Regions from separate parts of the Enterococcus eurekensis genome, predicted to be linked through region 3. Evidence: predicted binding sites of a transcription regulator. Region 3 holds the regulator's gene; each other region holds the start of a gene.
The links. Region 3 encodes LexA, which represses DNA repair genes until DNA is damaged. Its sites were predicted from a motif close to CNAACANNTGTTNG; they were not measured.

Region 1 (7,271 bases), on a different contig from region 3:
TGAAAAGAATACGCATAGTGTGAAAGTGAACGTACCAGCTGGTGTTGAAAATGGGCAACAGATGCGTTTAGCAGGTCAAGGTGAAGCGGGAACAAATGGTGGTCCTTACGGTGATTTATACGTTGTCTTTTATGTAGAAGAAAGTGATATCTTTGATCGTGACGGTGGCGAAATTTATTATGAATTGCCATTAAACTTTGTTCAAGCAGCGTTGGGTGATGAAATTAACGTACCAACGGTTCATGGAGATGTGAAGTTAAAAATTCCAGCGGGTACCCAAACAGGTACAAAATTCCGCCTGCGTGGAAAAGGTGCACCTCGCTTACGTGGTGGCGGCAACGGCGACCAACAAGTAACCGTTAAAGTTATGACACCAAGAAACTTAAGTGAAGAGCAAAAAGATGCTTTACGAAATTATGCAAAAGTTAGCGGACATGAGACAAATGAGCAGTATAGTGAAGGTTTCTTTGATAAAGTTAAAGATGCTTTTGGTGGTAGTAAGAAAAAATAAATCAATAAAACAAAACGTTCAGCAATCTTTTTAGATTGTTGGGCGTTTTACTTTTATAGAAAAACCGTCCAGTTAATTCTGGACGGTTACTTTCGGTTGTATAATATTTGGTTTTGATGAAAGAAAATCTCATAGAGATTTTCTTTCATCACTTTTTTAATTTTGACGATAAAAAGAGGCCTCAAACTGATAAAATGTAGTCGACTAAAACAAAAACAAAACAGGAGTGAAGTGTCTTGGACAATAATACTAGAAAAATGCTTGGATTAACAGATGAAAATATTACTTTCCCAGAAGATTGGCTGAATGATGCGGAAATAAAAGGAGTTACTGCTCAATTAATGGAGTTTTTACTTATAAGCTGACTCATTGTGAGAAATGCGGGAGAAAAAATCAAGGTGAACTCGTTAAGAATCGAACAAAAACCACCCGTAGGCAAATGGCTTTATTCCGTAACATGTTAATCTATTTAGAGCTGAAACGTTCACGGTTTCTTTGTCGTAATTGTGGATATACCTTTAATAGATCGCACCTACATCATTCAAGGATTAATTTTCGACCCACTGAAGCTTGATATGATAATTAGCAAACAATTTGAAGACAGCGCTAGCGAACCAAAGGAAAATACCTTGTGCCAGCTGCGTCAAAAGGCGAAATGTGAATTACTCTGGTTTAGTGCTTTAGCACTTAACTAGAGTTTGAAGCTATCAAGCTGTCACGCAGAGCTTGATATTGTATCCGTAACTCACTAGGTTCGAACGGCTCCAATAACTACAGTCACTATTCGCTCATTTCATACCGTTTCGAAGCGGTCTCGCAGTTTTCGCAAACAATGAGATTTTTCGCAGGGGAGTGGGAGGCGCGTCCCCTCTTTTCTAATGTCAAAAAATCGATAGAGAAACAAATTCTCTACCGATTTTGACGATTATTTTTACTCATTTTGGGCCCATCAACACAATTTTACGAACAACCTTACTTTTGTATTTAAATATTTAAAACTTTATTTAAAAAATCTTGTGTGCGTTCATTTTGTGGGTTTTCAAAAATTTGTTCTGGTGTACCATCTTCTAAGAAATTACCACCATCAATGAACATGACGCGATTAGCAACTTCTTTGGCAAATCCCATTTCGTGCGTCACAATTACCATCGTCATTCCTTGTTTGGCAAGACGTTTCATCACGTTCAACACATCGCCAACCATTTCTGGATCGAGAGCGGAAGTTGGTTCGTCAAAAAGCATGATATCAGGTTCCATAGCTAGTGCACGGGCGATAGCAACACGTTGTTTTTGACCGCCAGATAAACTCTCCGGATATACGCCATTTTTATCGGCTAAACCAACGCTGTCTAGTAAGCGAATGGCTTTTTCTTCCGCATCTTTACGAGAAAGGCCTTTGAGATCCATTGGTGCGAGTAAAATGTTTTCAAGTACTGTTAAGTGGGGAAATAAGTTGAAATGTTGGAAAACCATCCCAATATGTTGACGGATTTTATTGATATTTGTTTTTTCGGCGGTTAAATCATCACCACTAACATAAATTTTACCGCTCGTTGTTTCCTCAAGTCGATTTAAACAACGTAAAAAGGTTGATTTTCCTGAGCCTGAAGGACCAATAATACAAACAACATCGCCTTCGTTAATTGTCGTGCTAATATTTTTTAAAACGGTATTGTTACCATATTTTTTGACTAAATTTTTAACGATAATTTTTTCAGTCATTCTAGTTCACCTTCTTTTCAAGTGATTTTGCTAATTTGGTTAATGCGGTAATTAATAGTAGGTACATGATTGCGATAATTAAATAAACGTTGGTCGTTTGCATTGTACGAGCAACAATTATTTTACCTGTTTGTAAGAGTTCGACGATTCCGATAACGGAAATAATTGTGGTATCTTTTAAAGAGATAACGAACTGGTTGACAAAAGAAGGAATCATAATTCGAATCGCTTGTGGTAAAACGATTTTTTGCATTGTACGCATGTAAGAAATTCCGAGACTACGAGCGGCTTCTGTTTGCCCGATCGGTACAGCGTTAATCCCACCACGAACAATTTCGGCGATATACGCACTAGCATTGAGTGTTAAGGTAATAACTCCGGCTGTAAAGTCAGGAATCGTTAAACCGATTGCATCAGATAAGCCGAAATAAATAAATAGGGCAAGGACCATCATTGGGATACCACGAATGATATCAACATAAATTGATGCGAAAACACGAAGAGCTTTAATTGGAGAAACACTCATTAAGCCGAAAATAATTCCGACAACTAATGCTAACCCAAAAGAAACCAAGGCTAAAACAATCGTTTGACCTAGACCTTTTAGTAAAATTTGATAATTATTTTTTAAAATACCGAAGAAGGTCGATTCATCAACGGTTTCTTTCTGTGGATTTCCATCATGGATATACGTTCCAAGAATTTCTTCGTATTCACCAGTTCTTTTCATTTCTTTCAATGCCTCGTTGAACATCGCTAAAAGCTCCGGATTTTGGCCTTTTTTAACAGCAAAGCCGTATTGCCCACCGGATATTCGTTCAAGTGGAGCGGCTAGTTCTTGCCCTTGAGCAATAGCATAACCGATAACTGGATAATCATCCATTAAAGCGTCAATCGCACCGACACGGACAGCATCATAGAGTTGATCGGCAGCATCGAAATATTTTACAGTAAAATCGTATTTTTCTTTATTGGCTTCTAAGTAGTCAGCACTTTCAGTTCCAACTTTAGCTCCAATTTGTTTACCTGCTAAATCGTCATAACTTTTAATACTGGTGTTATCTGACTTAACTGCAAGTTGAATGCCACTATCAAAGTAAGAGTCTGAGAAATCAAAGACTTCTTTTCTGGTATCGGTAATTGTCATACCGGCAATCACGGCGTCGGCTTGGTTAGACTCGACAGCTTGGACAGCGCCGGAAAATCCGATATGATTAAATTTAAGCGTAAAACCTTGAAGTTCAGCTGCTCTTTTTAAGAGGTCGACATCAATTCCGACATACTCATTATCTGTATTTTGAAATTCAAATGGAGCAAAAGCGGAGTCGCTTGCGATGGTATAGCTATCCTTTAGTGGTTCGATTTTCTTCATCGTTTCGGTTGAAGATGAGCTTTGTGTGATATAAGTGTTGACGATTCGTTCGTACTCACCAGAGTTTTTTAGTTTTTTTAGACCGATATTAAATTTTTCAAGTAATTCTTGATTTTCGCCTTTTTTAACAGCAAAACCGTAAGAGTTCCCCTTTTCAGGTTGGCCAACAAGTTTGAATGGTTCACCTTGATTGATTGCATAACCTAAAATCGGGGCATCATCAAAGATGGCGATTAAAGCATTATTTTTTAAAGAACCATATAATCCAGTTGCGTCTTCGTAAACTTTAATTTCGTAACCGTATTTCTCTTGGTTTTCTTCTAAAAAAGCAGCACTTTCGGTACCGACTTTGGCTCCGACTGTTTGACCAGCTAAATCTTCGTAGTTAGAAACTGTCGCGTTATCTTTTTTGACAGCCATTTGAATACCACTGTCAAAATAAGGATCAGAGAAGTCGAATGTTTTTTTTCGTTCTTCGGTAATGCTCATTCCGGCAATCATGCCATCTAATTGATTGGATATGACACCTTGAATCGAGGAGTTAAAACCTAGGGGTTGAAAATTTACTTTGAACCCTTGGTCATCAGCGATTGCTTTAAGTAAATCAATATCGATTCCGACGTATTCATTATCTGTATTTTGAAATTCAAAGGGAGCAAATGTAACATCAGTTCCAATCTGGTATGTTGTTTCTTCTGCTGCAACATTTTTTGTTGTGAAAAGCAGCCCTGTCAATAAAATTGAAAAAATAGAAAGTAGTTTTAGACTTTTTTTCATATAAAATCCCTCCAGTAATAAGTCTGTTGTAAAATTATAACGTAATAAAAACCAAATAATCAATCTTTTTAGTTTAAATGAGTGGATTTTAATATAATTCGTAACATGTCGTGTTATAAGATATGACATAAAGAAAAGGTAAAAGCGTTTTAATTGAAGAGAAAAAAATAGCGAAAGTATGTTCGCTATGGTAGAATAATGACAGAATGAGATTTGATAGAAAGTAGGAAATCTTATGATTGAAAGAGATACCACGCGAAAGTTTAATTTAGTTTCTAAATATCAGCCGGCAGGGGATCAGCCTCAAGCAATTCAAGAATTAGTTTCTGGCATTAATGAGAAACAAAAAGCCCAAGTTTTGCTAGGTGCTACGGGAACGGGGAAAACGTACACGATTTCAAACGTTATCCAGTCGGTCAATAAACCGACTTTAATTATTGCACATAATAAAACACTGGCGGGTCAATTATATGGCGAGTTTAAGGAGTTCTTCCCAGAAAATGCGGTTGAGTACTTTGTCAGTTATTACGATTATTATCAACCAGAAGCTTATGTGCCTTCGAGTGATACGTATATTGAAAAAGATTCGAGTGTCAATGATGAAATTGATAAATTGCGTCACTCCGCAACATCATCATTGTTAGAACGAAATGATGTTATCGTTGTTGCTTCGGTTTCATGTATTTTTGGTTTAGGTTCACCGATGGAGTATCAAAAACAAGTCGTTTCTTTAAGAATGGGCATGGAAATATCCCGTGATCAGGTCTTAAGAGCGCTAGTTGAAATTCAGTTCGAACGTAATGACATTGATTTTCAGCGTGGGCGTTTTCGTGTGCGCGGTGATGTGGTCGAAATCTTCCCGGCTTCACGTGATGAGCGCGCTTTGAGAGTCGAGTTTTTTGGTGATGAAATCGATCGGATTCGTGAGGTAGATGCGTTAACAGGTGAGATTATGAATGAGGTGGAACATGTTTCAATCTTCCCGGCAACTCACTTTATGACGGATGAAGATCATTTAGAAACAGCCATTCAAGCGATTCAAGATGAATTGACAATGCGTTTAGCGGTATTACACCAAAATAATCAACTGTTGGAAGCCCAACGTTTAGAGCAACGAACCAACTACGATATTGAAATGATGCGTGAAATGGGGTATACATCTGGTATTGAAAACTATTCGAGACATTTAGATGGTCGAAAAGAAGGCGAACCGCCATATACATTGCTGGATTTTTTTCCGGAAGATTCTTTGATTGTAATTGACGAATCGCATGTGACAATGCCTCAAATTCGAGGGATGTATAATGGGGACCGTGCGCGTAAACAAATGCTCGTTGATTATGGGTTCCGATTACCATCCGCACTGGATAATCGTCCATTACGCCTAGAAGAATTTGAAAAACATGTCAATCAAATTATTTACGTTTCCGCAACACCGGGACCTTATGAGTATGAACAGACAGACCATATTATTCAACAAATTATTCGTCCAACTGGTTTGTTAGATCCAGTCGTTGAAGTTCGTCCGATTATGGGTCAAATTGATGACTTAGTCGGTGAAATTAACGAACGTGTGGCAAAAAATCAACGTGTTTTTGTCACAACTTTAACTAAAAAAATGTCAGAGGATTTAACAGATTACTTTAAAGAACTTGGTATTAAAGTAAAATACTTACATAGTGATATCAAAACTCTAGAAAGAACGGAAATCATTCGTGACTTACGTTTAGGAGAATTTGACGTATTGATTGGTATTAATTTACTGCGTGAAGGGATTGACGTACCCGAAGTTTCGCTTGTTGCAATTCTAGATGCAGATAAGGAAGGTTTTTTACGAAGTGAGCGTTCGCTCGTGCAAACGATTGGTCGAGCGGCTCGTAATGCGGAAGGTAAAGTCATTATGTATGCGGATAAAATGACGGATTCTATGCAAAGAGCGATTGATGAAACACGTAGAAGGCGTGAAATTCAAGAAGCATATAATGAAGAACATGGCATTGTTCCGCAAACAATCATTAAAGATATTCGCCAAATGATTTCAATTTCAAAAGTAGCAAAAGAAGATGGAAGCGATGTTGCAACCTCTTATAATGATCTTTCGAAAGAAGAAAAAGAACTCTTTATTTTGAAATTAGAACAAGAAATGCGCGAAGCAGCGAAAACATTAGATTTTGAAAAAGCAGCAACACTAAGAGATACAATCTTAGAACTAAAAGCGCAATAAAGGAGCAAAATGATGGCAAATGATAAAATAATTATCAAGGGCGCACGCGCTCATAACTTGAAAAATATAGATGTGACAATCCCACGTGATGAGCTCGTTGTTATTACGGGATTATCGGGTTCCGGTAAAAGTTCTCTCGCTTTTGATACGCTTTATGCCGAAGGGCAACGACGTTATGTTGAAAGTTTATCGGCTTATGCTCGTCAATTCCTTGGCCAAATGGATAAGCCAGATGTTGATAGTATCGATGGTTTAAGTCCTGCTATTTCAATTGATCAAAAGACAACGAGTAAAAACCCTCGTTCAACGGTAGGGACCGTCACAGAAATTAATGATTATATGCGTTTATTGTATGCTCGAATTGGACACCCCATTTGTCCAAACGATCATATTGAAATTACAAGTCAAACAATTGAACAAATGGTTGATCAAGTTTTGGAATTACCCGAGCGCAGTCGAATTCAAATTTTGTCACCACTTGTTAATCAAAAGCGTGGACAACATAAAAAAGTTTTTGAACGCATTCAAAAAGAAGGATATGTTCGTGTCCGTGTCAACGGTGAAATTTATGATGTTAGTGAAGCGCCAGAGTTAGAAAAAAACAAAAAGCATGACATCGCAATTGTCGTCGATCGAATTGTCGTAAAAGAGGGTATTCGTTCACG
Region 2 (7,271 bases), on a different contig from region 3:
ATTTTATAAATCGTTCCATGAATGTTAACCTCACACGGGTAAATAGCAATTTGTGAAACGAGTTTCTCATGATCGAACCAACCAAAAACAGTTGATAATACTAATATTGGACGCTTTGATTGTACCATTTCGCGTTTATTAGCATAGCCACTTTCTTCGATATCCGTCCCTGTTACTTGGAAAACATAACTTAATAACTCATTGTATTGATCTAAATCTTTTTCTTCAAGTTGTCTAATTTTTAGGCCTTCCGTAAAAGCATCTTTCATCCTTTTCACTCCATTAAACCTTTTCACCTAGTATAACAAAAAAATTTCCTTTATGTCTGGTTATTTTTGACTTAATTATTTTCATATGATTGTTATTACAAAAGGCTTTTAATCTGTTTCTATCGTTGGTATAATAGAAGAGCTGACTAATAGAAATGAGGAATAAATGCATGACTACATTAGATGAAATGAAAAAACGCCAGCAGTTGATTCGAAATTTTTCGATTATTGCTCATATTGACCATGGAAAGTCTACCTTGGCTGACCGTATTTTAGAAAAAACGGAAACTGTCTCTTCTCGTGAGATGCAAGCACAACTACTAGACTCGATGGATTTAGAAAGAGAACGTGGCATCACTATCAAATTAAACGCTGTAGAATTAACATACACCGCTAAAGATGGCGAAACATATATTTTCCATTTAATTGATACTCCTGGCCACGTCGACTTCACTTATGAAGTTTCCCGCAGTTTAGCTGCCTGTGAAGGTGCAGTGTTAGTTGTTGACGCAGCTCAAGGGATTGAAGCACAAACATTAGCTAACGTATATTTGGCACTAGATAATGATTTAGAAATATTACCTGTTATTAATAAAATTGATTTACCTGCAGCTGACCCTGAAAGAGTTCGTACAGAAATCGAAGATGTTATCGGATTGGATGCTTCTGAAGCAGTTCTTGCTAGTGCGAAATCCGGTATCGGAATTGAAGAAATTTTAGACCAAGTCGTTGAAAAAGTCCCCGCACCTACTGGTGATCTGGAGGCACCTCTAAAAGCATTAATCTTTGACTCTGTCTACGATGCTTATCGTGGCGTTGTTTTAAACGTCCGTGTTATCGATGGCGTTGTGCGCCCTGGCGATAAAATCCAGTTGATGAGTAACGGAAAAACTTTTGACGTCACTGAAGTTGGTATCTTCTCACCCAAAGCCGTTGATCGTGATTACTTAATGGTTGGTGATGTTGGTTATATCACCGCTGCTATTAAAACCATTAAAGATACACAGGTTGGTGATACTGTCACATTAGCGAACAATCCTGCTCAAGAAGCGCTTGAAGGATATCGTAAAATGACACCAATGGTTTATTGTGGTCTTTATCCAATTGATACTTCTCGCTACAATGATTTACGAGAAGCTCTTGAAAAACTACAATTAAACGACGCCGCGCTCCAATTCGAACCGGAGACTTCTCAAGCACTTGGTTTTGGTTTCCGTTGTGGATTCTTAGGGCTCTTACATATGGACGTTATTCAAGAACGTTTGGAACGCGAATTTAATTTAGATATGATCACAACTGCACCATCGGTTATTTATAACGTTAATTTAACAGATGGTACAAAAGTAACGGTTGATAATCCGGCTGAATTCCCTGACCCAGTTCGAATTGAAAATGTTGAAGAACCTTATGTAAAAGCTCAAATTATGGTGCCTAACGAGTACGTTGGTGCAGTGATGGAACTTGCTCAACGCAAACGTGGTGATTTTGTCACAATGGATTACCTAGATGAATTCCGCGTTAACGTTGTTTATGATATTCCATTGTCAGAAATTGTTTATGATTTCTTTGACAAGTTGAAATCCAGTACAAAAGGTTATGCATCGTTAGACTATGAAATTTCAGGCTACCGTCCAAGTAATTTAGTTAAGATGGATATCTTGCTAAATGCTGAAAAAGTCGATGCTTTAAGTTTCATCGTTCACCGTAGCTTCTCATTTGAACGTGGAAAAGCAATCGTTGAGAAACTGAAAAAACTCATCCCTCGTCAACAATTTGAAGTCCCAATTCAAGCAGCGATTGGACAAAAAATTGTTGCCCGCTCAGATATTCGTGCATTACGTAAAAACGTATTAGCCAAATGTTATGGTGGTGACGTTTCTCGAAAACGTAAATTACTTGAAAAACAAAAAGAAGGTAAAAAGCGGATGAAACAAATTGGTTCCGTTGAGGTCCCACAAGATGCCTTCATGGCCGTTCTGAAAATGGATGATGAATAAAATGCTTTAGTCTCAAAGATAAATTGAAAATAGTTGAAATAAATTAGTCGTTCTCATACAATTTTTCGCCCTTTTGCCATCCTAAGTATTTGCTTTGTGGTAATAATAGAAACAATCACTAAAAACCATATTCAGGTTAGGTACTATCTCCTAGCCTCTGAATATGGTTTTTTCTTTAAAAATCGTGATACTTAATCTTTTGTTCCCCTTTACTTATCGAACAAACGTTCGTATAATTGTTTTAAAATGAACAAATCGATAGGAGGTATTCTTTTGTACTTTGATTACGACCTCGAACCGCGAAGTGACTATTTATGTATTGATTGTCGCTCTTTTTACGCAAGTTGCGAAGCAGTTATGAGAGGACTTGATCCTTTAAAAGCTATCTTAGTAGTCTTAAGCGGTGGTGATCGTCCTGGTGGACTGATTTTATCCGCATCTCCAAAAGCCAAAGAACTTTTAGGTGTCTCAAATGTCACTAGACGTTCTGAAGTGCCCTACCATCCCGATTTGATTTTTGCCCCACCTCGAATGAAAGAATATATCGCAATCAATCTGAAGATATTAGACACGATTACTACTTACGTCCCTCCTGAAGACGTTCACGTTTATTCAATCGATGAGGTTTTCGTTAAATATGATCACGTCAAACATTTATATCACGAGGCTAAAGTGACCCTTTTCGCTAAGTCAATCATGTTGAAAATTAAAGAAGCAACGGGCATACAGACAGCAATTGGTATTGGTGATAATATGCTACTTGCCAAGTTAGCGTTAGATAACGAGGCAAAAATAATGGCACCTCATTTTATCTCCGAATGGCGTTATGAAGATGTAAAAAACAAAGTTTGGGGTATCAAAAAAATGACTGATTTTTGGGGAATTAGTCGCAGGACCGAAAAACGTTTGAACAATAGAGGGATTCACACCATTGCTGAACTTGCCAACTATGACCCCCATCGGCTTAAAGATTCAATGGGAATCATGGGTACACAGTTGCACGCTCACGCAAATGGAATCGACCGTAGCCAAATCCATGAAATATACCAACCTAAAGAAAAAAGTCTCTCAAATTCTCAAATTTTATTAAAAGATTATGACGATATTCGAGATATTAAAGTCATCATCCAAGAAATGGGTGATTTGCTTGCTTCTCGTTTAAGACATATTCATGCAAAGACAAGTCGTGTTAGCCTCTTCATTGGTTATTCTAAAATTGAGAGTGAAACTGGTTTTTCTCGACAAATAAAAATATCGGAAACAAACAATACAAAAACAATTGTTAACAGTTTGATTCAAATCTTTAATCAGCATTATCACACTGGTAGCTATGTCCGTCAAATTGGTGTTAGCGCTTCTAACCTTAGTTACCACACAAATATCCAATTAGATTTATTTGAAGATATCGAGCAACAAATCAAACAAGAAAAATTGCATTTTTTAAAAGATAAAATTAGAGAAAAATATGGTTTTCACGCGCTCATTCACGCGAGTTCTCTGTTAGAAAACGCGACTGCAATTAGTCGTTCCACCAAAATAGGCGGACATTAATTTTAAAAAGGAGTGATTATTATCAAAAATTACGGAAAAGAATATATCGATCGTGGAATGATTAAATGGAATGGAATGTACTTGTCGGAGCATACGGAAGCAAGGTATAATCAACAGACTGCCAAGCTGAATCGTCCAAAGCAAAAAACAGCAATGACTACCCAAGAAATCCAAACAATTTTAGTTGAGGCTTATAAAAATAGCTGTATCGTGGCGATTCAAAAAGAAGAGCGCAATCTTGATGGCGACTACTCACCTGATATTGTCGGAAATATTCTTGGTTTTGATGAACTTGGCTTGTTTATTGATCATCAAAAAGTTGATTTTGATGAAATCAGACATGTCGAGATTCTTTCTAACGCCAAATGGTTTGAAATTCATCTTTAATTTTACGAAAGAAATGAGTGTATTTAAATGTCACGTAGTATGGAAGTCAAGTTAACCACATTATGCCTAATAAAAAATATCGATGGCAAAATCTTAGTCCAAGATCGAAAGAAAAAAGACTGGCCAGGATGGACTTTTCCCGGTGGTCATGTTGAAAAAGACGAAAATATTCTTGAATCCGTTATCCGAGAAATCAAAGAAGAAACAGGCTTAACTGTCAGACCACGTTTAGTAGGTATTGCAGAATGGCTCAATGATAAGAACGGCTCCCGTGAACTTGCCTCTTTATTTGTCGCCCAAACTCGAGAAGAACTCCCGACCAACACAGAACAACCCTTGCTTTGGGTTACAAAAGACGATTTATTAACGGGACCTTTGGCTGGAACACTCGGCCAATTCCTATCCATCTTTTTTGAAGAGCGACAATTCTTTTTTCAAGACAATTCCAATTAGAAGGTTGTTTAAACGTAAATCGTGCGTCCAAGAAGTTAAACTTTTTGGACGCACGATCTATTTTCCGTGTACGCTATTTATTTTTAATTTATTGGCTGACCGCCCGTAACTCCGTAAATCTGTGAAGTAACAAAACTAGCATCATTTGACGCTAAAAATACATAAACGGGTGCTAGCTCTGCTGGTTGTCCCGCTCGACCTAACAAGCTACTTTGACCGAATTTTGGTAACTCTTCTGGAGGTTGTCCACCATCAAGTTGAAGTGGTGTCCAGATTGGTCCTGGTGCTACGCCATTCACTCGAATCCCTTTTTCAGCAAATTGACTCGCCAGACTAATCGTAAAATTACTAATTGCCGCTTTTGTGGCAGCATAATCCATTAAATTTGCGCTTGGACTCGTTGCTTGAACAGAAGTTGTCGTAATAATCGCACTTCCTGGACTTAAATGTGGTTCGGCTTCTTGGACTAATGCAAACATTGAAATAATATTTACTTGAAAAGTATCTTTTACTTGTTGAAGTGGCAATTCAGAAATATCTTGATGTGAAATTTGTTGTGCCGCATTCAATACTAAAGTATCAATTCCACCGAAAGTTTGAACTGTCTTTTTAATCATTTCTTTTGATGCTTGGTCATCTTTTAAATCGTAAGGTAGTAACAAATATTTTCTACCTGTCTTTTCGATATAACTAGCAACTTCTTCGGCATCTTTTTCTTCACCTGGAACGAATTGAATCGCTACATCAGCACCTTCTCTAGCATAAGCGATGGCAACTGCCCGTCCAATTCCAGAATCCCCTCCAGTAATTAGAACACGACGATTCTCTAACTTCTTATTTCCAACATAGCTTGTTTCACCACAATCGGGTGATGGTATCATTTGTTCTTGTAAAGGTGGCGTTGTTTGATCCTGTTTCTTAAACTCTCCTGGATGGTATAACTCTCTAGGATCTTTTAAAATTGGTTCATTCATGTATATCCGACTCCTTTCTATTTGGTAATTTAATCTTAACGGAGTTTTTCTTAAAAACAAAACGATATTCTCAACACAAAAAACGAAAAATTAGGCTTTTATTTTAAAATCCGCTATACTTACTGTATAAAATTTGAGAAGAAATGGAGTGAAATTTATGCTAAAATACCTAAAGGTCAACAAAGAAACTGGAATTGAAGATGGCACAGATAGTGATTTTAATTGGTTGTTAATCAATCAAGATTCCTTTGAAAGCTCTTTAGAGATTCTTAAGAAATATCGACTTCCCGATGATATTTTTCTAGGATCCGATAGCTTAGGAGAGATCGCTCGAATTGAAAAATTAAAAGATACCAAACTGAGTAATCCTTTATCACTTGTCTTTTTTAATCTCTCAAATAGCTTTACGATTATTGAAAATCGCATTGAACCAATCTCTTTTGTTTTATCAGATGACTTACTTATTACTTATGTAGGTAAAAATAGTACTTTAATTGATGATTTACTCCGTGATGAGCACCAAAATTTAGTCAATTTTGAACAAATTATTCTTTCTACGATTTCTCGAATTTACAAACACTTTATTGCGGAATTAAAAAAGATAAAAAAAGAAATTGACTTTCTTGATGACGAATCCCGAAAAACAACCGGTAAAAAAGAACTCTTTAAATTAGCTGATATCGATCGAAAGATCATTTTTATTGACCACACACTTCGAGATCAAAATGACGTTTTAAATCAATTGTGGGAAATGTCAACTTTTACTGATAATATAGCGCATTCTTCTTTTATTTTTGATATTCAATTACAACAAGCTCAAGCTTTAAAGTTGGTAACTATTTATCACGCCCTCATCGATACACTAGGTAGTCTTTTTGAAAGTATGATCAGCAATAATCTGAACCATCTGATGAAATATCTAGAATCTGCGGCACTCGTTCTAACTGTTCCAACATTGATTGCAGGAATCTGGGGAATGAACACAGGGGGGCTTCCATTTAAAGAACAAGATACAGGATCTTACATTCTATTTTTCGTTATGGTCCTACTAACAGTTGTCACAGCTGTCTTTTTAACAAAAAAGAATTACTTTAAATAAACTTTTTTTCTACCTCAACCCCCTGAATCTTTACTTACTGTATATTAATTCATCCAGAACTAAAGTATAATAAGATTTAGTGCTAACATCTCAATGAGGAGGATTTTTCTTGAAAAAAATTGATGTCAATTGGAATCAATGGATTATTCGCTTTTCTTTCGCCATGCTCGTTATTATTGGATACAAAGTTATTTCGAATTATAATGCCATTTTTAGTTCCATTCAAAGTTTCACTCATATCATTTCACCCTTTATTATTGGTTTTGTAATTGCCTATTTATTAAACGGCCCACAAGAGCTTTTAAAAAGACTATTCAATAAAAGTTCCAATAAGTTTTTAAATAAGTACCAACAAGGCCTAAGTGTTCTTTTATTATATTTGATTTTAATCTTCTTACTGTTCTTAGCACTTAATTTTATTGTCCCTTTAATGATTAATAATATTATTGAATTATTAAAGCTTGTCCCATCTTTTATTAATTATATTTCTAGACTGGTCACTCAATTAGAAAATGATGGTTTAATCGAACTATTATCTTTA
Region 3 (7,271 bases):
AATAATAAATTTCTTTTTGCGAGAAATTCATTTGTTGAGCAATTTGACTTAAATCCGGGAAATGATTACCTGATTCATAATATCGATGTAATTGTAACCAGAGCAAAAACTCTTCATTCGACAAGCCGATTTGACGGTAATGTTCTAAAATTAAATTAGAAATCGTTGTCTGCCCTTTTTTTAAAAATTCTTCTAATCCAATCAACCTTTATTCCTCTTTTCTTTAATCACAGTTTCCACGAATTTCATTAAAAAAGGGAACTTATCAAAAGTTCCCAAGTTGTGATTATTTATTCGAAACATCTGCGATTATTTCAATCTCAACTAATACGTCTTTTGGTAAACGAGCGACTTCAACAGCTGATCTTGCAGGTAACATTTCACCAAACAATGTTCCGTAAACGCCGTTAAACGCTACAAAGTCATCCATGTTTTTTAAGAAGCAAGTTGTTTTTACGATGGCATCCGCAGTAATTCCTACTTCCGCTAAAATGGCAGAAATGTTCTTCACAACTTGTTTTGTTTGTTCTTCAATTGTATCTCCAACAATTTCACCTGTTTCAGGGTGCAAAGGTATTTGACCAGAGGCAAATAAAAAACCGTTTGCTATACGTCCTTGAACATAAGGCCCAATTGCTTTTGGTGCTTGATCTGTTTGAATAGTTTTCATTGTATCGCTCCTTTAATTTATGATTCTATTTGTTGACATGCGGGGCAGAGCCCATAAATCTCTAAACGATGACTATGTACCTGATAATTCGTTAACTGTGCCGCAGCCATCTCGACGTCGTCTAATTTGGGATAGAAGAAATCAGATACTTTCCCACAGTTTTGACAAATCACATGGTAATGGGGATCCACCGAAAAATCATAGCGGCTCGACGAACTGCCGTAATTCATTTCTCTTAGAAAACCGATTTCTGTAAATAATTTTAAATTATTATAAACCGTCGCCACACTAATCCCAGGAAATTTTTCTTCGATTGCCCGATAAACATCCTCTGCTGTCGGGTGATTTTGAACTTCTGTTAAAAATTCTAAAATCGCAATTCTCTGTGGTGTAATTCGAACATTCTCTTTTTTTAAATAGGTTAATGCATCATCAAAGGTCGCCATAGCTTCCCTCCTTTTTCACTGAATCCTCTGTTTCAATCATACTATGAGTTCGATGATTTATCTAGCAAAAAAACTCTAATATTTCCTTACAACAAGGAAACATCAGAGCTTTTAAAAATGTTTAAAGTGATTTAAATGTTTCAACAACATTTTCCGTTGTAAAGCCAAATTCAGCTAGCACTTTATCACCAGGAGCTGAAGCACCAAAATGATCAATTGCAATGACTTTCCCATGACATTTTGTATAACGATCCCAACCAAATGGTGATCCCGCTTCAATTGCCACACGTTTTTTAACTGCTTTTGGTAAAACAGATTCTTTGTATTCCGCTGTTTGCGCTTCAAATAACTCCATGCTTGGCATTGAAACAACCGATACATCGATACCTTCAGCTGATAATGCTTTTTGAGCTTCTGTTGCTAGATAAACTTCTGAACCTGTTGCAATTAAGATACCTGCTGGCGTTTCACCTTTTTGAGCTGAAACAACATACGCACCTTTTGCAACGTTATCATCCGCCATTTCTTTTGTACCTTCAATAACAGGTAAGTTTTGACGACTTAAAACTAAAACAGTTGGTTTTGTTTTTGAAGTCATTGCTAATTTCCAAGCCGCACGCGTTTCGTTCCCGTCAGCTGGACGAATGACTTGTAAATTTGGAATGCTACGTAAGCTTGATAATTGTTCAACTGGTTCATGTGTTGGCCCATCTTCTCCAACGGCAACAGAGTCATGTGTTAACACGTATGTCACTGGTGTACCTTGGATAGCCGCTAAACGAACAGCTGGTCTTAAATAATCGACAAAGACGAAGAACGTTCCACCATAAACACGAGTACCACCATGTAATTGAATCCCGTTCATTGCTGCTGCCATTGCAAATTCACGAACACCAAACCAAATGTTACGGCCTTCATATTGTCCTGGCTCAAAATCTTTTTCTGCTGCTACCATTGTGTTGTTTGAACCTGATAAATCGGCTGAACCTCCCCATAGGCTAGGAACTGCAGCTGATAATGCTTGGATCATCTCTTTACTTGATACACGACTCGCTTGACTTGTACCCACTTCATAAGTTGGTAAGTTATCTGCCCACTCACTTGGTAATTCATCTGCAAACGCTTGTCTAAATTGTGCAGCTAATTCTGGGTATGCCCCTTCATATTGCGCAAATAATTGGTTCCACTCTGCTTCAACAGCTTCGCCACGATCGTTGATTGCTTCTTTGAAACGTGCTTGAACTTCCTCAGGCACTGTAAATTCTGGATATTCCCAGCCATAAACACCTTTAGCGACATCACTACCTGCAACGCCTAATGGTGCTCCATGAACAGAAGATGTGCCTTCATTTGGCGCTCCAAAACCAATTACCGTTTTAATTTCAATTAAAGTTGGTTTATTTTTTTCTGCTTTCGCTTCATCAATTGCTTTTGAAATCGCCGCTAGATCTGTTCCATCTTTAACTAAAATATGTTGCCAACCGTAGGCTTCATAACGCGCACCGACATTTTCTGTAAAGGCTTTTGATGTTGGTCCATCTAAAGAGATGTCATTTGAATCATATAAAACGATTAACTTATCTAATTTTAAATGCCCTGCCATTGAAGAAGCTTCTTGTGAAACACCTTCCATTAAGTCACCATCACCACAAAGTGCGTACGTATAGTGATCAACAATTGGGAAACCTTCTTGATTATAAGTCGCACTTAAATGAGCTTCTGACATAGCCATCCCAACAGCCATCGCAATTCCTTGTCCTAAAGGTCCTGTCGTTGCTTCAACACCATCTGTATGGTGTACTTCTGGATGTCCCGGTGTACGGCTATCCCATTGACGGAAGTTTTTCAAGTCTTCAATCGTTACATCATAACCTGAAGTATGTAGTAAACTATATAATAATGCAGAACCATGGCCTGCTGATAAAACAAAACGATCACGATCTACCCAATTTCTTGAAGTTTTTGGATTTACTTTTAAATGTTTTGTCCATAATGCATAAGCCATTGGTGCTGCTCCCATTGGCAATCCCGGGTGACCTGAATTGGCTTTTTGTACCATATCAATACTTAATGTACGTAATGTATTAACACCTAACTCATCGATTTTATCAAACAAAGTGAAGCCCTCCTATTTAGGTTTTTTTTACCTTTATTCTTTTATCATTATAAAATACTTAAGGACAATTATCAACCTTTTTTCAACTTCTTGCTCTCAATTACTCTTTATCGCGGTTATGAAGTCCTTTTTCTCTTTGGATTTCTTTTAGCTTATCTGGTGTTACATCATTGCCTAAAGGATCAACAACTTTCATGCCTTCAATATGGTGTTTCATTCCTCCGCGAAAAGCACTTAAATACTCTTGACGTAATAAATGTTGTTCTTTTGTCTCAAACGGCGTTAGCCCTTCACTTTTTTTCTTGCGGGCTAATTCATTGATGCGATTTAATTTTTCTTTTGATAACATACTTCCACTCCTCTCATCTGCTTTATCTTATACAAAATTATCAAAAAAAACAATAAGAACACACGTAAGCGAACATCTGTTTGATTCCGCTGTCTCTTTATGTTAAAATAGGGATAATTAGATGAAAGAAGGTGCGAACCTTGACAAAAAAAACCGAAAGCAGACAACTTGAAGTCTTGCGCTTTATTCATCAACGCGTGTTAGCTAAAGGATATCCTCCAACTGTACGTGAAATTGGCGAAGCGGTGCAACTCTCTTCTACTTCGACCGTTCATGGACATTTGTCTCGTTTAGAAAAAAAGGGATTCATTCAAAGAGACCCTACAAAACCACGTGCAATTGAATTAACGGCGTTAGGACTTGAAACAGTTGGTGCGGAACAAAAAAATATTCCTTTGCTCGGGGTTGTTACCGCGGGTGAACCGATTCTAGCAGTTGAAGAAGCTTCAGACTTCTTTCCTATTCCACCGCATTTAGAAAATAGTGAAAGCCAACATTTCATGTTGACGATTTCTGGCGAAAGTATGATTAACGCTGGCATACTTGATGGCGATCAAGTTATTATTCGTAAACAAGATTATGCTTCAAATGGCGACATTGTCATTGCAATGACTGATGAAAATGAAGCCACTTGTAAGAGATTTTATAAAGAACAAAATTATATCCGACTACAACCTGAAAACGACTATATGGAACCTATTATTTTACCCAACGTTCAAATCCTTGGTCTAGTTGTTGGTCTCTATCGCAATTTATACTAATTTATACTTTGGAATCTTTTACTTTTAAAGATTCCAAAGTTTTTTTATTTTACTCTTTACAAAGCGAACAAACATTCGTATAATAGAGACACGAACAAACGTTCTATTTAAATAAGGAGTGGATCAGTATGAAAGCAGTACGTCGTTTTGGTTTATTAATTGGGGTTTTATTAACAGGAATAATAATTGGTAATTTTGGAACGCTGATCGCTTGCCTGGTACTAGGTCCGTTACTCGCTTTATGGTTAATTCTATGGGATGACAAAAATTCAAAACAAGCAAAAAACAAACAACAATATTATTCATCTGAAGTCGATTATTACTATGCAGATGACTATTACTATGAATAAATTAAAAACGAGAAATGCCGAAGTCCATTCAGCATTTCTCGTTTTTTTAATATTCCATTAAAGTGAAGATATCGTAACCTTTAATTTTGTCACGACCATTTAAATCTTTTAATTCAATCAAAAAGGCACAACCGACTACGATACCGCCTAATTTTTCAATTAGTTCGATACTAGCTTTCACTGTACCACCAGTTGCTAATAAGTCATCACATAATAAAACACGTTGTCCAGGTTTAATCGCATCTGCATGAATCGTTAGCGTATCTGAACCGTATTCTAAATCATATGAAACTTCAATTGTTTCACGAGGTAATTTACCAGGTTTACGAACAGGGGCAAATCCAACGCCTGACTCATATGCGACCGGACAGCCTACGATAAAGCCACGCGCTTCTGGTCCGACTACCATATCAATTTCTTTTTCTTTCGCGTAATCAACAATTTGTTGAGTCGCATAGCGATAAGCTTCACCATCAGCCATCAATGGTGAAATATCACGAAATGTTACGCCTTCTTTCGGATAATTTGGGATACTTGCAATATAATCTTTTAAATTCATTATTGTCCTCCTACTGACTAGAAATCCATTTCTTAATTGTCTCTAAATCACTCATCACTAAAAATTCTTCATTCTTAATTAATTGTTGTCTCTTTTGATATAAGAGACTCTCACTTAAAGATCGATTCATTGGATTTTCCAAACTATTTAAAATACCATTGTCTATTGTAACAAATTTTAACTCTAAAAACACCTGAACCATGAAAATCAATAAACTTTTAGGAATTTTAGTATATTGAGCAACTGCATCTAATTTGTAACGGACATCCAACGTTTTTTGTGTCTTGATTAGTTTAAAAAGCTTTCCGTATTGCTCTCTTGAACCGATTCCATTCAGGTAGGCCTCCTCTGGCGTTTGCGCCATGAGATAAATCCTCGAAACTCGGCTCATTTTTAAAATTTGCTTCATCCAATCAAGCTCATGTGGGACATCGACAAAAACAAGTTGCATCGTTTTGAACGATTCATCAAAAGTCTTTTCAAAATCTTGGAATTGTTCTACATAAATCACGGGTTGATTCGTCTGTTGCGAAAAGACTTTGTAAAGTTTTTTACTGAATGTAATATAAATAGTTGGTTCAGTAAAATTTAGTTGTTGATGATGCTTTTTCCCGCGAAAATCAAACAACTGAAAAGAAGTAATTTGATAATCTTGCAATTGAATCTGCGGAACAGATTTTCCATTCCACTCATTAATTGTCAATTCGCCGACTAAACTAACATCATCGGTCGTAATCTCTTGTTGTTCTGGCCCGAAATTAAAGCCGATACCTTCTAATTGTTGACCGGTTTGATTTGTCATCGTGAATTTCAAATGCTTTTGCTCAGCCCCGATGCTCCGGCTATCTGGAATTTTTACATGTTCAAATAAAAATCGTGGAACAGGATTATGCATCCCAAAAGGCGCTAAGACTTTTAATGATTTAATTAAAGCTAAATCCACTTCACCCACATCAAGACTGCCGTCAATCATCAAAGGAATTCCTTTGCTTAAATCAATTTGTTCATCAATAATGTATTGGTCACAAGCCTGTCTTAAAGTTTCTAATTGATCGATTGAGAAACTTAAACCTACCGCTGCGTGATGTCCACCAAAAGTGGTCAGTAGCTCTTGATTATGTGACAACATTTGGAACATATTTAAACTTTCCGTACTACGTCCAGAACCTTTTAAAAGACTACCATTCTTAGTCGTCAAAGCGATTGTTGGTTTACCAGTAACTTGTAACACTCGACCGGCCACGATTCCTAAGATCCCTTCATGCCAATCTTCTCCTACAAGTAAATGAACATGGTGACTGTTATCTACTTGCTCTAAGGCTTCTTTTGTTGCCCGTTCAACGAAATCTTTTCTCTCTTGATTAATTTCATCAAAAGATTGCGCAAGCGACTTTGCCTCTTCTTCATCAAACGTTGTTAACAGCTCTATTGCTGGATTTGGATCGCCAAGTCTACCAATGGCATTCAAACGTGGTGCAATCGAAAAGCCGATTGTCGTTTCATCTAAATCTCTCATCTTGCTTCCACTAACTGCTAGCAGTTGACTAATTCCTAAACGTTCACCTTGTTTCATCTGTTCTAATCCCCAAATGACCATCGCACGATTCTCATCGGTTAAAGAAACCATATCAGCAATTGTTCCAATTGCAACAAGATCGAGTAATTCCATTGGGATATCTTCTAAAAGTGCCCAAGCCAGTTTAAATGCTACACCGACACCGGCTAGTTCACCAAAAGGATACGTGCCTTCAGGGTGTCGCGGATGAATAATTCCATAGGCATCTGGTAAGATATTTGGTAACTCGTGATGATCAGTCACAATAACATCAACACCTTGACTATTTGCATAGGCAATCGCTTCATGGCCAGAAACACCGTTGTCAACGGTGACAATCAACTGAATGCCTGAATCAATCCACTCTTTATATCTTTCAACATTTGGACCATAACCATCCGTAAAGCGATTAGGCAAGTAAGTTTCGACTTGTGCGCCAAGTAGCTCAAAAGTTTCTTTCATTAC

Region 1: uvrB (excinuclease ABC subunit UvrB) is a predicted target of LexA. The motif match lies at 4,554-4,567, and genes of this name have one in related genera.
Region 2: ACFO3L_RS02710 (Y-family DNA polymerase) is a predicted target of LexA. The motif match lies at 2,484-2,497, and genes of this name have one in related genera.

Annotation. Positions count from the first base shown of each region.
Region 1 is NZ_JBHSGT010000037.1:44,428-51,698, forward strand. It holds gene dnaJ (molecular chaperone DnaJ) at 1-511, shown strand, start outside; gene ACFO3L_RS05505 (hypothetical protein) at 748-876, shown strand; gene ACFO3L_RS05510 (amino acid ABC transporter ATP-binding protein) at 1,496-2,233, opposite strand; gene ACFO3L_RS05515 (amino acid ABC transporter substrate-binding protein/permease) at 2,235-4,382, opposite strand; gene uvrB (excinuclease ABC subunit UvrB) at 4,618-6,606, shown strand; gene uvrA (excinuclease ABC subunit UvrA) at 6,619-7,271, shown strand, end outside.
Region 2 is NZ_JBHSGT010000017.1:51,075-58,345, reverse strand. It holds gene ACFO3L_RS02720 (GNAT family N-acetyltransferase) at 1-269, opposite strand, end outside; gene lepA (translation elongation factor 4) at 440-2,266, shown strand; gene ACFO3L_RS02710 (Y-family DNA polymerase) at 2,540-3,817, shown strand; gene ACFO3L_RS02705 (hypothetical protein) at 3,830-4,204, shown strand; gene ACFO3L_RS02700 (8-oxo-dGTP diphosphatase) at 4,232-4,657, shown strand; gene ACFO3L_RS02695 (SDR family oxidoreductase) at 4,741-5,631, opposite strand; gene ACFO3L_RS02690 (magnesium transporter CorA family protein) at 5,789-6,730, shown strand; gene ACFO3L_RS02685 (AI-2E family transporter) at 6,840-7,271, shown strand, end outside.
Region 3 is NZ_JBHSGT010000020.1:126,573-133,843, forward strand. It holds gene ACFO3L_RS03705 (DnaD domain protein) at 1-205, opposite strand, end outside; gene ACFO3L_RS03710 (RidA family protein) at 287-670, opposite strand; gene ACFO3L_RS03715 (Fur family transcriptional regulator) at 688-1,116, opposite strand; gene tkt (transketolase) at 1,238-3,232, opposite strand; gene ACFO3L_RS03725 (DUF896 family protein) at 3,333-3,581, opposite strand; gene lexA (transcriptional repressor LexA) at 3,722-4,342, shown strand; gene ACFO3L_RS03735 (hypothetical protein) at 4,471-4,692, shown strand; gene ACFO3L_RS03740 (adenine phosphoribosyltransferase) at 4,739-5,251, opposite strand; gene recJ (single-stranded-DNA-specific exonuclease RecJ) at 5,262-7,271, opposite strand, start outside.